DNA from 4 places in the Verminephrobacter eiseniae EF01-2 genome. Region 2 is predicted to be linked to each of the others. Evidence: predicted binding sites of a transcription regulator. Region 2 holds the regulator's gene; each other region holds the start of a gene.
The links. Region 2 encodes sigma-54, which starts transcription at its own class of promoters, with help from an activator protein. Its sites were predicted from a motif close to TGGCANGNAANCTGCTTT; they were not measured.

Region 1 (3,587 bases), 2.7 Mb from region 2:
TACTCGGTGATCGAGAACGTCAGGCTGGCGCAGGCATCCTGGGCGGTGTTCGACGATTTCGCCAATTACCTGGCCGATGAGCAGGCGAGCGCCGGCCTGGTCAAGTGTGGCTACCTGATTGCCGCGCCCGAAGGCCCCAAGCTGGCGCCGCTGCGGGCGGCGCTGCAGGCGCAACGGGAACAGGGCATCACCGTGCACTACCTGGGTCGCGAGGAGGCCCGTGAGCGCCTGCCGATCGCCCGCTTCGACGATGCGGCGCTGATCGGCCATGAGCCGCAGGCGGGCTTTGCCGACGCTTACCTGGTCGCAACCAGTTTTGCTCGCGCCGCACGCCGATTGGGCGTGAAGATCGATGAGGGTGTCGCGGTCGAGCAGTTGCTGATCGCAGACGGCAAGGTGGTTGGTGTCCAGACTTCGCAGGGTGCGGTGCGCGCCGGCACGGTCATCAGCACCCAGAACATCTGGTCGCGCGAGATCGAGCGCTGGACGGGCATCGCCTGCCCGGTGGTTGCCGAGCGCCACAGTGTGCTGGCGCTCGAAGGCCCCGAGGCCTACACCTTCCGGATGCCGGTGTACAAGGATCTGGGGTCGCCCGGCATGTTTTACTGCCGCAGCTACGGTGGCAGCCAGATGCTGGTCAGCGAAGGCATCCGGGGCCAGATCTTGGCGCAGCCCGATAACGAGCAGGGCGAGATCGGCATGGACTACATGGTGGAAGTGGGCGCCCAGGTCGCCGAGCGGTTTCCGAGCTATGCCACTGCGGGCGTGGCCTCTTCGTGGACCGGCGTTTACGATGTGACGCCCGATTGGAATCCGGTGCTCGGCCGCCTGCCAGAGCTTCCCGGCCTGGTGGTGGGCTATGGTTTTTCCGGCCACGGCTTCAAGCTGTCGCCCGCCGTCGGCCGGCTGCTGGCGCAATGCGCACTGGGTCTGGCCACCGATGTCGATATCGCGCCCTATGCGCTGGAGCGCTTTCGCACCGGCGGCCTGCTGATCGGCCAGTACGGCCTGGGCGCCGTCTCCTGAACCCGCTGCACGAGCGCCCGGCAAGCCCTCATTCCGCGCTGCGCGGGTAGATGATGATCGACAGGAAGCGGATCGGGCATTGCATCAGGTTCTCGGGCCCATGCAGGGCCTGGCCGTCGAAACTCAGCGCATCCCCGGGCTCCAGCACATAGGTCTGCTGTCCGCAGCGATATTCGATGACCCCTTCGAGCATGTACAGGAACTCGGTGCCGGGATGCTGAAAGCTCGGGTAGCGCTGCGAATCGTCGGCCATGGTGATCAGGAAAGGTTCGAACCATTTCACCGGCCCTTGGCCGTAGGCGAGCAAGTGGTAGCTGTGCCCGCTCTTGGTGCCTCTGCGCACCACTTCCATGCCGGCGCCTCGTTTGACATGCTGCGCCATGGCGGCGCTCGCGTCGTACTTGCCAAACAGCGCCGACATGGCCACGCCCAGGGTGCGCGCGATGCGCGCCAGCGTGTCCAGGCCCGCCATGGTGCTGCCGGTCTCTATTTTCGACAGCATCCCACGGCTGATTCCCGCTTGTTCCGAGACTTGCGCAATCGTCAGTCCCTCTCTGAGCCGCAGTTCCCGGATGGCGGCGCCCACCGACTCTTCGAGCGCCGGGGCGCTGGTTCCATTGCTGTTTTCCATTGGTTCGAGTGTAGGTGCTGGCATGGCAGGGCATCAGAGAAATATTCTTGCTCGGCACATAAGTTGCATCTTGTGAATCATTCATGTGTACCATAGGGGCCATGTGCATCCCATGCAGCCAGGGCGCCGGGTTTGACAGCATCGAATCCGGGCCTTGCGGCCCACCCAGCAGGAGTCTCGTCCCGTGAAATCCGATGCCACTGCACAATGCCAAGCGCCCGGTGAGCTGGTCTTGCCGCCGCGCTTTGAAACGGTCGGGCCGGCGCAGCAGTATTTGCGCGCGCAAGGCGTGGGCTACGTGCTCGCCCAGTTCGTCGATATCCACGGCGTGGCCAAAGCCAAGTCGGTGCCGGTGTCGCACCTGCCCACGGTGCTCGGTGTCGGCGCGGGCTTTGCCGGCTTCGCGATAGGAGGGGTCGGCATCGAACCGCATGGCCCGGACTTCATGGCCGTCGGCGACTTGGCCACGTTGTCGCTGCTCCCCTGGCAGCCGGGGCTGGCGCGGCTGGTCTGCGATGGGCATGTCGCGGGCCGGCCCTGGGAGTACGACAGCCGCGTGACGCTGAAAAAGCAAATCGCCCGGCTCGCCGAGCATGGCTACACCTTGTTCTCCGGTCTGGAGCCCGAGTTTTCGCTGCTGCGGCGCGACGCGCATGGCGTGCTCGGGCCTGCGGATTGCAGCGACAACCTGGCCAAGCCCTGTTATGACTACAAGGGTTTGTCGCGCACCCGTGCTTTTCTGGAGCGGCTGTCGAACGCGCTGCGGGCGACGGGCATCGATGTCTACCAAATCGATCATGAAGACGCCAACGGCCAGTTCGAGGTGAACTTCACCTATGCCGACTGTCTGACCTCGGCCGACCATTTCGTGTTCTTCAAGATGGCGGCCTCGGAGATCGCCAACGAATTCGGCTACATCTGCTCCTTCATGCCCAAGCCCTTTGCCAATCGGCCGGGCAATGGCATGCACATGCATTTGTCGCTCGGCGACGGCCAGCGCAATTTGTTTGAGGACGAGAACGATGCGCGTGGCCTGAATCTGTCGCCGTTGGCGTATCGGTTTCTGGGCGGATTGCTGGCCCATGCGCCGGCTTTGACCGCACTGTGCGCGCCGACGGTGAACTCTTACAAGCGGCTGGTGGTCGGCCGATCGCTGACCGGGGCCACCTGGGCGCCGGCCTATATCAGCTACGGCGACAACAACCGCTCGTGCATGGTGCGCATCCCCAAGGGCCGGCTGGAACTGCGCCTGCCCGACGGCGCGGCCAACCCCTACCTGGCCACCGCCGCCGTCATCGCCGCCGGGCTCGACGGCATCGGGCGCCAACTCGACCCGGGCGCGCCGCACGACACCAACCTGTACGACTGGAGCGAGGCCGAACGCGCGCAGGCCGGCATCGGCCTGCTGCCGCAGAACCTGGGCGCGGCCCTGGACTGCTTGCAGGCGGACCGCGTGGTCTGTGACGCACTCGGGCCGGTGGTCCATGAGTTCCTGAAACTCAAACGCATGGAATGGCTGGAGTACCAGCGCCATGTCTCCGAGTGGGAGATCAGGCAATACCTCGAATTCTTCTGAAGGAAAAACCTGCCATGTGCGGAATCGTAGGACTTCTCGTCAAAACCCCGGCACTGCGCGAGCAGCTCGGCCAACTCATGGTCCCGATGATGATCGGGATGACGGAACGCGGCCCGGACTCGGCCGGACTGGCGGTCTTCACGCCGCCGCTGGCCGGCGCGCGCAAGAAGATCAGCGTCTTTGCCGGCGACATCGACGGCGGCGAGCACTATGACTGGCAGGCGCTGGTGGATGCCCTGAACCATGATCGCGCCGCCTCGGCCAGCGCCACCGGCCAGGGTCGGCACGCCAGCGTGGCCTTCGAGGCCGACCCCGAAATCATCGGGAACTGGATCAAGGGCTACCAGCCGCTGC
Region 2 (3,587 bases):
GGCTGTATCGCGCTGTGGGCTTGGTCTTTGAGCGCTGTCCAGACAGGGGCCTGAAAGGGCAGCAATTGCTCGAAAGCAAAGCGCCGCAGCAGGCCGGCCGGGATGCGGCAGGCGATTTGCGCGGCCTCGATGGCGATGGTGCCGCTGCCGCAGCAGGGGTCGTACAGCGGCGTCGGTTGCTGGCCCAGCGGGTCCCAGCCGCTGGCGGCCAGCATGGCTGCGGCCAGGGTTTCCTTGAGCGGCGCGTCGCCCGTGTCCGCGCGCCAGCCGCGCTTGAACAGTGGCTCGCCCGAGGTGTCGATGTAGAGCGTGGCCTGGTCGGCGGCCAGGTGCAGGTGGATGCGCACATCGGGCCGCCGGGTGTCCACGTCGGGCCGCATTCCGCTTTTGGCGCGAAAGCGGTCGGCCACGGCGTCCTTGATCTTCAGGCCGGCGTAGTTCAGGCTGGGCAGCGGGCTGTGCTGGGCCGTCACTTCGACCTTGAAGCTCTGGCGCGCGGTGAACCACTGTTCCCAGGCCACGTCGCTGGCGGCGGCGTACAGGTCGTTTTCCGAGCGGCACGGGCGCTGGGCCAGTTGCACCAGCACGCGCTGGGCCATGCGGCTGTGCAGGTTCAGCCGCAGCGCGTCGCGCCAGGAGGCTTGCAGCAGCACGCCGCCACGGCCGATGAGCAGGTCTTGCCCGGTCAGGCCGGTGATGCGGTGCACCTCATCGGCCAGGTAGTTCTCGACGCCTGCGGCGCAGGGCAGGAAAAGCGGCAGTGGGTTCATCAAAGCGTCCGGCGCAGATTGGCCGGCGCGATCTTGAGCGCCTCGCGGTACTTGGCCACGGTGCGGCGCGCGCACTCTATGCCCTGCTCTTTGAGCAGGTCGGCGAGTTGGCTGTCGGACAAGGGCTTGGCCTGGCTTTCCGCAGCGACGAATTGCCGGATCAGCGCGCGCACGGCGGTGCTCGATGCGTTGCCGCCGGTTTCGGTGCCCAGGCCCGAGCCGAAAAAGTATTTCAGTTCGTAGGTGCCTATCGGGGTGGCCATGTATTTGGCGGTGGTCACGCGGCTGATGGTCGATTCGTGCAGGCCCAGTTCGTCGGCGATGTCGCGCAGCACCAGCGGCCGCATGGCCAGTTCGCCGTGGGTGAAGAAGTTTTTCTGCCGCTCGACGATGGCGCGCGAGACGCGCAAGATGGTGTCGAAGCGCTGCTGTATGTTCTTGATGAACCAGCGCGCTTCCTGCAGGCGTTGCTGCATGCCCTGGTGGCCTGCGCCGCCCCTGTGGCCGCGCAGCGCGCCGGCGTAGATATCGTGCACGCGCAGGCGGGGCAGCACGTCGGGGTTGATCTGCACGATGAAATGCTGTCGGCCGTCGCGCCCATTGGCGCGCCCGGTTTTGCGCACGATCACGTCGGGCACGATGACGTTGCGCTGCACATTGGCAAAGCGGCGCCCCGGGTGCGGCTCCAGGCGGGCGATCAGGGCCATCGCGGCGCGGGTGCCCTCCTGGCTGTCGCCGCAGACCTGGGTCAGGCGGCGCAGGTCGCGCCGGGCGAGCATTTGGAGCGGCTGCTGGCAGATGCGCAGGGCGGTTTGCACGGTCTGCGGGTCGGCGGCTGGCGCCCGCTCCCGTGCCAGGGCGTTGAGCTGTAGCGTCAGGCATTCGGCCAGATTGCGCGCGCCCACGCCCACCGGTTCCAGGCTTTGCAGCAGGCGTTGGGCGACGGTGAAGCGGTGCACCAGTTCTTCGATTTGCTCCGGGTTCTGCGGGCCGGCCAGGGCGCTGGCCAGTTCTTCGAGCGAGTCTTCCAGGTAGCCGTCGTCGTTGAGCGATTCGATCAGGAAGTACAGCGCGGCGCGGTCGATTTCGGACAGGCGCAGCGCCAGCGCCTGGCGGTGCAAGAAAGCGGCCAGCGATTCTTCGCTCTGGGCCAGTTCGGTGGCTTCGATCCCGTCGCCTTCGGCGTCGTTGTGCTGGCTCGCCGGCGCGTCGCCGCCCCATTCGGCATCGCTGGGCGCCATCTCCACGCTGCCGTCGCCGCCCCAGTCGGGCTCGTCCGCAGCGCTGCCCGGGGTGTCGGCGTCAGGGAGCGCTTCGGCGCTGCTGCCGGTTGCGGCGGAAAAGAGCACTTCGTCGGCGCTGTAGTCATCGGCTTGCGCTGGCGTGTCGGCGCTGTCCAGGCCGAACTCCTCGCGCGGGGCCTCGTCGGACATGCGTTCGAGAAACGGGTTTTCATCGAGCATCTGCTCGATTTCCTGCGTCAGTTCGAGCGTGGACAGTTGCAGCAGCCGGATCGACTGCTGCAACTGAGGGGTCAGTGTGAGGTGCTGCGAGACGCGCAGTGACAGACCGGGCTTCATCACATCCTGAAATGCTCGCCGAGGTAGACGCGGCGCACCTCGGCGTTGTCAACGATCTGTGACGGTGTGCCTTGCGCGAGCACGCGGCCATCGCTGATGATGAAAGCGTGATCGCAAATGCCCAGTGTCTCACGCACGTTGTGGTCAGTGATCAAGACACCGATGCCGCGTGCCTTGAGGAAACCGATGATACGCTGGATCTCGATCACGGCGATGGGATCGATGCCGGCAAAAGGCTCGTCGAGCAGGATGAAGCGCGGCTGCGTGGCCAGCGCCCGGGCGATCTCGACACGCCGGCGCTCGCCGCCGGACAAGGCCAGCGCCGCAGAGGCGCGCAGCGGGGCCACGCGCAGTTCTTGCAGCAGTTCGGTCAGCCGCTCTTCGATGGTCTCGCGGGCGAGCGGTTGGCCATCGGCTGCGCGTTGCAGTTCCAGCACCGCGCGCACGTTTTCTTCGACCGAGAGTTTGCGAAAGATCGATGCCTCCTGCGGCAGGTAGGACAGGCCCAGGCGCGAGCGCCGGTGAATGGGCATGCGGGCCACGGACTGGCCGTCGATGCGGATGTCGCCGGCGTCGCTGCGCACCAGCCCCACGAGCATGTAAAACGAGGTGGTCTTGCCGGCCCCGTTGGGGCCGAGCAGCCCGACGACCTCGCCCTTTTGCACCACCAGCGACACATCCTTGACCACCTTGCGGTTGCCATAGGATTTGGCCAGGTGCCACGCCTCCAGGCGGCTTTCGACCTCGGTGGCGGGGCCGTCGACGAGCACGGGTCGAGCGCTCACCGGGGGCTGCCCAGGCTGTTGTCGGGGCGCAGCACCGGGGCCGACGCAGGCGCAGCCGGTGCTGCTGCTGCTGCCGGCGGCGGGTTCTTGGGCGCAAGCACTGCGCGCACGCGGCCAGCCGGCGCTGGCGCAGCCTCGGCGGCGTTGCCGGCCGGGGCCGATGGTTGGCCGTCCACCGTGAAGACCTCGGTCAGGTGGCTGTAGACGATCACGGCGCCGGTGATCTGGTCGCTCAGCAGCGCAGCGCGGTAACGGCGCAGTTCGGCACGGGTGCTCAGGCGCACGGTGTCGGCCTTGCCGTCGTATTCGATGCGCTCGCTCTCGCCCTCGATGAACTCCTCGGGCGCCCCGACCGGCCGGTCGCGCTTTTGCCGAAAGAAGGCGCGCTTGCCGGCTTCGGCCGTGACCAGGCCATGCTGGTGGCCATCGGCATCCTGGCGCATCTCCAGCCG
Region 3 (3,587 bases), 710 kb from region 2:
GTGGACTCGAAGTGGGGCCAGCCCGACCCGCTGACCGTGGGCACCGCAGGCAACAGCGGCGAGCGCTGCCGGCTCGTGAGCGCCAGCGCCTTGAGCTTGCCCGCCGCCACGTTCGGCAGCACCGACTGCAGCGGATCGAACATCACCTTGATCTGCCCGCCCAGCAGGTCGGTGATCGCCGGGGCGCTGCCCTTGTACGGGATGTGCTGCATCCCGATGCCCGCCGTGCTGCAGAACATCGCGCCGGCAAGGTGGCCCGGCGTGCCCGCGCCGGCCGAGCCGTACTGAATGGCATCGGGCGCGGCCTTGGCCATGGCCACAAGGCTCGCCAGCGTTGCGAAGCCCGCGTCGGGATGCACGACGATGGCCACCGGCGCGCTGGCCACGCTGGCGATGGGCGTGAAGTCCTCGATCGGGTCGTGCGGCAACCTGGGGTAGAGCGCGCCGTTGATGGCGTTGGTGCCGACGGTGCCCATGAGCAGCGTGTAGCCGTCGGGCGCGGCCTTGGCGACGAAGTCGGCCCCTATCGAGCCGCCCGCGCCGCCGCGGTTGTCCACGAAGATCTGCTGCCCCAGCGCATGGCCCAGCAGCAGCGCGGTGGGGCGCGCGACGATGTCCGTGGGTCCGCCCGGCGGGAACGGAACGATCATGCGTACCGGCCTGGCCGGATAGTCTTGCGCCCGGGCCGTGCCGGCCACCGGGCAGGCCAGCGCCGTGGCGATGACCTGCCTTCTGTTCAATCGGTGCATTCAGCGCAGCGCCGGTGTTGCCAACGAGACGCCGCAGGCGCGCAGCGCAGCGTTTTGTACGCCGCGATAGCGCTTGGCGGCCTGCTTGCCATGCTCCGGGTCCCGGAATATCCCGCCGGCTTCGCCGCTGAGCGTGGCGTACCTGGCGAAGGTGGACGATTCGACATACTCGTCGTAGGGCAACTGGGCGGCGATCCGGTCGAGCGCGCACGAGCACTTGTGCAGGTACACATAGGCGCCGCCGTTCCTGGCCATGCACTCGCCCACGTACTCGACGCGGGCGCTGGTCGGATAGTCGTTGGCCGGGGGGGCGGATGGATTCTGACCGGTTTGCGCACCGGCAGCCGCCATCGCCGATGCCGCCAGCAGACAGGCCAGTGGCCGCAGGCCGAAGCGGCTGCCTTGCAGGCGTCGGGAATCCTCGTGGTATGTGCTGTGCATGTGCCGGTGATGCAAATCACGCGCCACCGCGCCACGGCGCCGCCCGAACCCGCGCCGCCATCCTTTTGATCCAGCTATGACACAGGTTGTCATCAAATGAGGCCCTGACCCGGGACAAATTCCGATCGATGCCGTGAACAAATCCCGCGTTGTGGGCGGCCATCCGACTCGGGCATGGATTGTGCGGTGCACTGCGTGGCGCCTTTGCAAAGCTTTGCGAGTGGGGGACCGCCAGGCCCGTGGCCCGTGCGCCCAGCGGCAGAGCAATTGCCAGCCATTGCCCCCGGCGCGCAGAAAGCGGTATCCACATTCCGTCAGGTAGAGACAATCGGAGCAAAGACATATGAAATTCCGAACCATGATGGTGGGGCTGGCAATGCTGGCCACAGCCACCGCGTCGATCACCGCACGCGCAGACGCCGAGCTCGACAAGCTGATCGCCAACCCGGCCAACTGGGCCGCGCAGGCGGGCGATTACGCCAATCACCGCTACAGTGAACTCAAGCAGGTCCATGCCGGCAACGCGAAGAACCTGCAGGTCGCGTGGACGGTGTCCACCGGCGTGCTGCGCGGCCATGAAGGCTCGCCGCTGGTGTTCGGCGACACGATGTACATCCACTCGCCGTTTCCGAACAAGGTGATCGCGCTGAACCTGAAGGACCAGACCTTCAAATGGAAGTACGAGCCCAAGCAGGACAACAACGTGGTGCCGGTGATGTGCTGCGATACCGTCAGCCGCGGCCTGGCCTATGGCGACGGCAAGATACTGCTGCAGCAGGCCGACACCACCTTGGTGGCGCTCGATGCCCACACCGGCAAGGTCGTGTGGAGCGTCAAAAATGGCGACCCCAAGATCGGCGAGACCAATACCAACGCTCCGCATGTCTTCAAGGACAAGGTCATCACCGGTATCTCCGGCGGCGAGTTCGGCGTGCGCGGCCGCCTGATCGCCTATGACCTGAAAACCGGCAAGACAGTCTGGACTGCTTTCAGCACCGGCCCGGACGAGGACATGCTGTTCGATCCCGCCACCACGATGACCTGGACCGACGGCAAGATGGCGCCGGTCGGCAAGGACTCCTCGCTCAAAACCTGGAAGGGCGACCAGTGGAAGCTCGGCGGCGGCACCACCTGGGGCTGGTATTCCTACGATCCCAAGCTGAACCTGGTCTACTACGGCAGCGGCAACCCGGGCACCTGGAACCCGTCGCAGCGCCCGGGCGACAACAAGTGGTCGATGACGCTGTTCGCACGCGACCTCGACACCGGCAAAGCCAGGTGGGTGTACCAGATGACGCCGCACGACGAGTGGGACTATGACGGCGTCAACGAGCTCGTGCTGGCCGACCTGAACATCAAGGGCAAGAAGGTGCCGTCCGTGGTGCACATGGACCGCAACGGTTACGCCTACACGCTCCAGCGCGAAACCGGTGAACTACTGGTGGCCGAGAAGTTCGACCCGACCATCAACTGGGCATCGAAGATCGACATGAAGAGCGGGCGCCCGGTCGTCAACGCCAAATATTCGCCCGCCACCACGGGGCCGGATGTCAACGTCAAGGGCATCTGCCCGTCGGCGCTCGGGACCAAGGACCAGCAGCCGATGAGCTACGACCGCAAGTCGGGCATCTTCCTGGTGCCGACCAACCATGTCTGCATGGACTACGAGCCCTTCCAGGTCGAATACACCGCAGGCCAGCCCTATGTGGGCGCCACCTTGGCGATGTACCCGACGCCGAAAAGCCACGGCGGCATGGGCAACTTCATTGCCTGGGATGCGGCCGCCGGCAAAATCCTGTGGTCCAAGCCGGAGCGCTTTTCGGTCTGGTCCGGCGCGCTGGCAACGGCCGGCGACATCGTGTTCTACGGCACGCTGGAAGGCTACCTGAAGGCCGTCAGCATCAAGGACGGCAAGGAGCTTTGGAAGTTCAAGACCCCCTCCGGCATCATTGGCAACGTCTTCACCTATCTGTTCGAAGGCAAGCAGTATGTCGGCGTCTACTCGGGCATCGGCGGCTGGGCCGGCATCGGCATGGCGGCCGGGCTGGAGAATTCCTCCGATGGCCTGGGCGCAGTCGGCGGCTACAGGGACCTGGCCAAGTACACCGATCTCGGCGGCACCTTGTTCATCTTTGCGTTGCCGAGCAACAGCCAAGCAACCGGTTCCTGAACCGGCACGCAATCGGCGTGCAGGGCGGCCACCCCAAGCGTTGCCGCCCTGCATCTGCTTTACCAATAAAGACTTGATCGACATGCTGCGCTCCTCCTGCGTGATCATTCTTGCGCTGCTCGCTTGCAGCCTGTGCGCGGCCCAGGGCAAGGGCGAAAGCGCGCAACCCCTGTATCAGGTGACTGAAGGCAACAAGGTCGACGCCAAGACCCTGGAAGGCTGGAAAA
Region 4 (3,587 bases), 2.7 Mb from region 2:
CGAGAAATGAATGACACCCGGGGCACGATCAGTCGGCCGCAGCGGGCAGACGGGCGATCTCGCGCTTGATTCCGGCGATGTCGCTTTCGCTGCGGGCCACGCTGGCTTTGAGCTCGTCCGAGCGCTCTTGTCTGCGCTGCGGGTTGCGCAGATCGATCGCGTTGCGCTCGGGGTTGCCGTCGCTGTATTCCTTGAGCAGTTCGGCATGGCGCGCTTCGGCCTTGCGCAGTTCGGATTCGAGGATGGCCCGCATGTCGGCGTCGCGTGCCTTCTGGTCGCTGCTGCCGGTGCGGGGCGTGGCAGGGGAGGGCGCTGCACCAGCGGCGGGCGCAGCGCCCGATGCGGGCCGGCTGCCTTGCACGACCGTGACGTTGCCCCCTTCCATCAGCTTGCAGCCGCGCTCCTTGGCCTGCGCGGCGTTGTTCGTGTATTCGCTGCCACAGCGGTAGATGCGCTCTTGCGCCAGCGCGGCGGGGAGCATGGCACTGACGAGTAGCAGGGGGATGAGCGTTTTTTCCATTCGGTTTCCTCGTGCGCTGGCATGCAGGGCAGAGGGGGGAGTATCCATCAATCACCCCCACATCTCCAATCCGGCAACGGCTCAGTGTTGCGGGATGGGGGAATCAGGCGGCAAAGGCGGCTTGCGCCGCCTTTGCATATCGCCATCGCCGGTTACAGCGAGTAATACATGTCATATTCGACCGGGTGCGGCGCCATGCGAAAGCGCGTGACTTCGCCCATTTTGAGCTCGATGTAGGCGTCGAGCATGGAGTCGGTGAACACGCCGCCCTGGGTCAGGAAGCCGCGGTCCTTGTCCAGGTAGTCCAGCGCCTGGTCCAGGCTGTGGCATACGGTCGGCACCAGTTTGTCTTCTTCGGGCGGCAGGTGGTACAGGTCCTTGCTGGCGGCTTCGCCGGGGTGGATCTTGTTTTCCACGCCGTCGAGACCGGCCATCATCAGGGCCGAGAAGGCCAGGTAGGGGTTGGCCGATGGGTCGGGGAAGCGCGCTTCGATACGCCGGCCTTTGGGGTTGGCAACGTAAGGAATGCGGATCGAGGCCGAGCGGTTGCGGGACGAGTAGGCCAGTTTGACCGGCGCTTCGAAGCCGGGCACCAGGCGCTTGTACGAGTTGGTGCCGGGGTTGGTGATCGCGTTCAGCGCACGGGCATGCCGGATGATGCCGCCGATGTAGTACAGCGCAAAGTCCGACAGGCCGGCATAGCCGTCGCCGGAGAACAGGTTCTTGCCATCCTTCCAGATCGACTGGTGCACATGCATGCCGGAGCCGTTGTCGCCGGCGTAGGGCTTGGGCATGAAGGTGGCGGTCTTGCCGTAGGCGTTGGCGACGTTCCAGACCACGTATTTGAGCACCTGCGTCCAGTCGGCGCGCTGGACCAGGGTGCTGAACTTGGTGCCGATTTCGTTTTGCCCGGCGCCGGCTACTTCGTGGTGGAACACTTCGACCGGAATGCCCAGGGTTTCGAGGATCAGCGCCATTTCAGCGCGCATGTCTTGCGTGCTGTCCACCGGCGGCACCGGAAAGTAGCCGCCCTTGACGCCGGGACGGTGTCCACGGTTGCCGCCTTCGAGCCGGGCGCCGGAGTTCCAGGGCGCTTCGTACTCTTCGATCTCGAACATGACCTTGCCAGGCTCGTTCGCCCAGCGCACGCCGTCGAAGATGAAGAATTCCGGCTCGGGGCCGAAGTAGGCGGTATCGCCCAGGCCGGAGGCTTTCAGGTAGGCTTCGGCGCGCTTGGCGATGGAGCGGGGGTCGCGGTCATAGGCCTTGCCGTCACCGGGCTCGATCACGTCGCATTGCAGGAACAGCGTGGTTTCTTCATAGAAGGGGTCGAGGTTGGCGGTCTGGGGGTCGGGCATCAGTTGCATGTCCGAGGCTTCGATGCCCTTCCAGCCAGCCACCGACGAGCCGTCGAAGGCGTGGCCGGCGCTGAACTTGTCTTCATCGAAGTGGGACACGGGCACCGTCACATGCTGCTCCTTGCCTCGGGTATCGGTGAAACGGAAGTCGACGAACTTGACTTCGTTGTCCTTCACCATCTTCATCACGTCTGCAACGGTCTTGGCCATCAGGTTCTCCAGGGTAAAGCGCTTGTTGAAAAAACTGGCCGAACAAAAGCAGTTTGCGTGCCAGCCGGGTGCAGCCGCTGCACCATGAATGAGCGGGCCGGACGACGGGCCGGTGCGGCCCCTGCCGCAAAGCACCTGTGCGGTGCAGTTGGGCGCCGGCCTGCGGGCGTCACGGCCTGCGCACCAATTCGGGGCCGCAGTTTGCGCCAAATGCGTGCAGTCCGATTTTCAAGTCCTGCCAGGCGGCGGGAACCAAGGGGCTTGGCCCTTTGACGCCCAATTCGATATGCCGCCCGTATCGCGGATGATCGACGCTGGGCAGACTGAATACCCGCACCGCCGGGTGCATTTTTTCGATGCGTTCCATCAGTGGCGTCAGCGCAGCTTCGAGCGCTCCGAAGACGATCACCGACTGCTCGGTATGCGGGCTGCGGTGGAAAAACGCTGCGCAATGCTGCTCCAGCGCCCATTCGATCATCGGCCAGGCCATCACCGGAAAGCCGGGCACGAAGTGCACCATTGCGCCCCCGGCCCCGGTGCAACTGAATCCGGGAATCTTGTTGTACGGGTTGGGAATGATGGCGGCGCCCGCCGGAAACCGCCCCATGTTGAGCCGGTGGACGTTGTCGGGGCGCTCCGGGTCCGGGGCCATCCCTTGCTCGCGCGCGATGTCTTGCATGCGCTCGCGGATCGATGCCTCGGCCTCGGGGTGCAGCACCAGTTCGCAGTCCAGCGCACGCGCCGCGCATTGCCGTGTATGGTCGTCGGGCGTGGCGCCGATGCCGCCGCAGCAAAACACCATGTCGTCCGAGGCGAAGGCCCGCTGCAAGCAGGCCGTGATGCGCTCCGGGTGGTCGCCGACATAGTTGGCATAGGCCAGCGACAGGCCACGGGCCGACAGCAGTTCGATCACCTTCGGCAGGTGCTGGTCAGAGCGCTTGCCCGAGAGGATTTCATCGCCGACGATGATCAGGCCGAAGGCCGGGGTCATGCTGCCGGGGTCGCGTCGTTCGCTTCGGCGCGCAGGCTTTGCAGTGCCGCCAGTCCATAGTGCGTGAACCAGAGCGACGAGAACGCAAAGATCAGGGTGTAGCCCCAGATGGCCAGCGGCACCAGGACGAAGAACGCAGCGGCAAACACCACGCCCGAGGCCCACAGGATGCTCGGCGCGGCGCCCAGATAGCCGGTGAGGATGCCTATGCCCAGCAGGCTGGTGCGGTGGCGGCGCAAGATCTCCTGCCGTTCCTGTTTGCTGGCATGCCCGGCCAGCGCGTCGAAAGCCATCACCCGGTATGTCAGCCAGCCCCAGATCAATGGCGGCACGATGAGCACCAGCGGTGGCACCAGCCACAGCGGAATCGACACCAGCAGCGCCAGCAATGCCAGCACGGTCGAGCCTAGCGACCAGGCCACGCTGGCAATGAAAGAGCCGCCCCGCTTGCGCTCGAGTTGCGGAAAGCGCCGCTGGGCCACCAGGGCCACCAGAGCGGGCGTCATCA

Region 1: glnT (type III glutamate--ammonia ligase) is a predicted target of sigma-54. The motif match lies at 1,710-1,727, and genes of this name have one in related genera.
Region 3: VEIS_RS24125 (methanol/ethanol family PQQ-dependent dehydrogenase) is a predicted target of sigma-54. The motif match lies at 1,361-1,378, and genes of this name have one in related genera.
Region 4: glnA (type I glutamate--ammonia ligase) is a predicted target of sigma-54. The motif match lies at 2,134-2,151, and genes of this name have one in related genera.

The regions. Positions count from the first base shown of each region.
Region 1 is NC_008786.1:3,388,027-3,391,613, reverse strand. It holds gene VEIS_RS14765 (NAD(P)/FAD-dependent oxidoreductase) at 1-1,026, shown strand, start outside; gene VEIS_RS14760 (helix-turn-helix domain-containing protein) at 1,055-1,681, opposite strand; gene glnT (type III glutamate--ammonia ligase) at 1,890-3,233, shown strand; gene VEIS_RS14750 (class II glutamine amidotransferase domain-containing protein) at 3,248-3,587, shown strand, end outside.
Region 2 is NC_008786.1:645,848-649,434, reverse strand. It holds gene VEIS_RS02835 (THUMP domain-containing class I SAM-dependent RNA methyltransferase) at 1-770, opposite strand, end outside; gene VEIS_RS02830 (RNA polymerase factor sigma-54) at 770-2,350, opposite strand; gene lptB (LPS export ABC transporter ATP-binding protein) at 2,350-3,135, opposite strand; gene lptA (lipopolysaccharide transport periplasmic protein LptA) at 3,132-3,587, opposite strand, start outside.
Region 3 is NC_008786.1:5,500,840-5,504,426, forward strand. It holds gene VEIS_RS24115 (Bug family tripartite tricarboxylate transporter substrate binding protein) at 1-749, opposite strand, end outside; gene VEIS_RS24120 (hypothetical protein) at 750-1,190, opposite strand; gene VEIS_RS24125 (methanol/ethanol family PQQ-dependent dehydrogenase) at 1,534-3,360, shown strand; gene VEIS_RS24130 (c-type cytochrome) at 3,443-3,587, shown strand, end outside.
Region 4 is NC_008786.1:3,509,341-3,512,927, forward strand. It holds gene VEIS_RS15315 (hypothetical protein) at 29-520, opposite strand; gene glnA (type I glutamate--ammonia ligase) at 673-2,088, opposite strand; gene VEIS_RS15325 (competence/damage-inducible protein A) at 2,258-3,079, opposite strand; gene VEIS_RS15330 (EI24 domain-containing protein) at 3,076-3,587, opposite strand, start outside.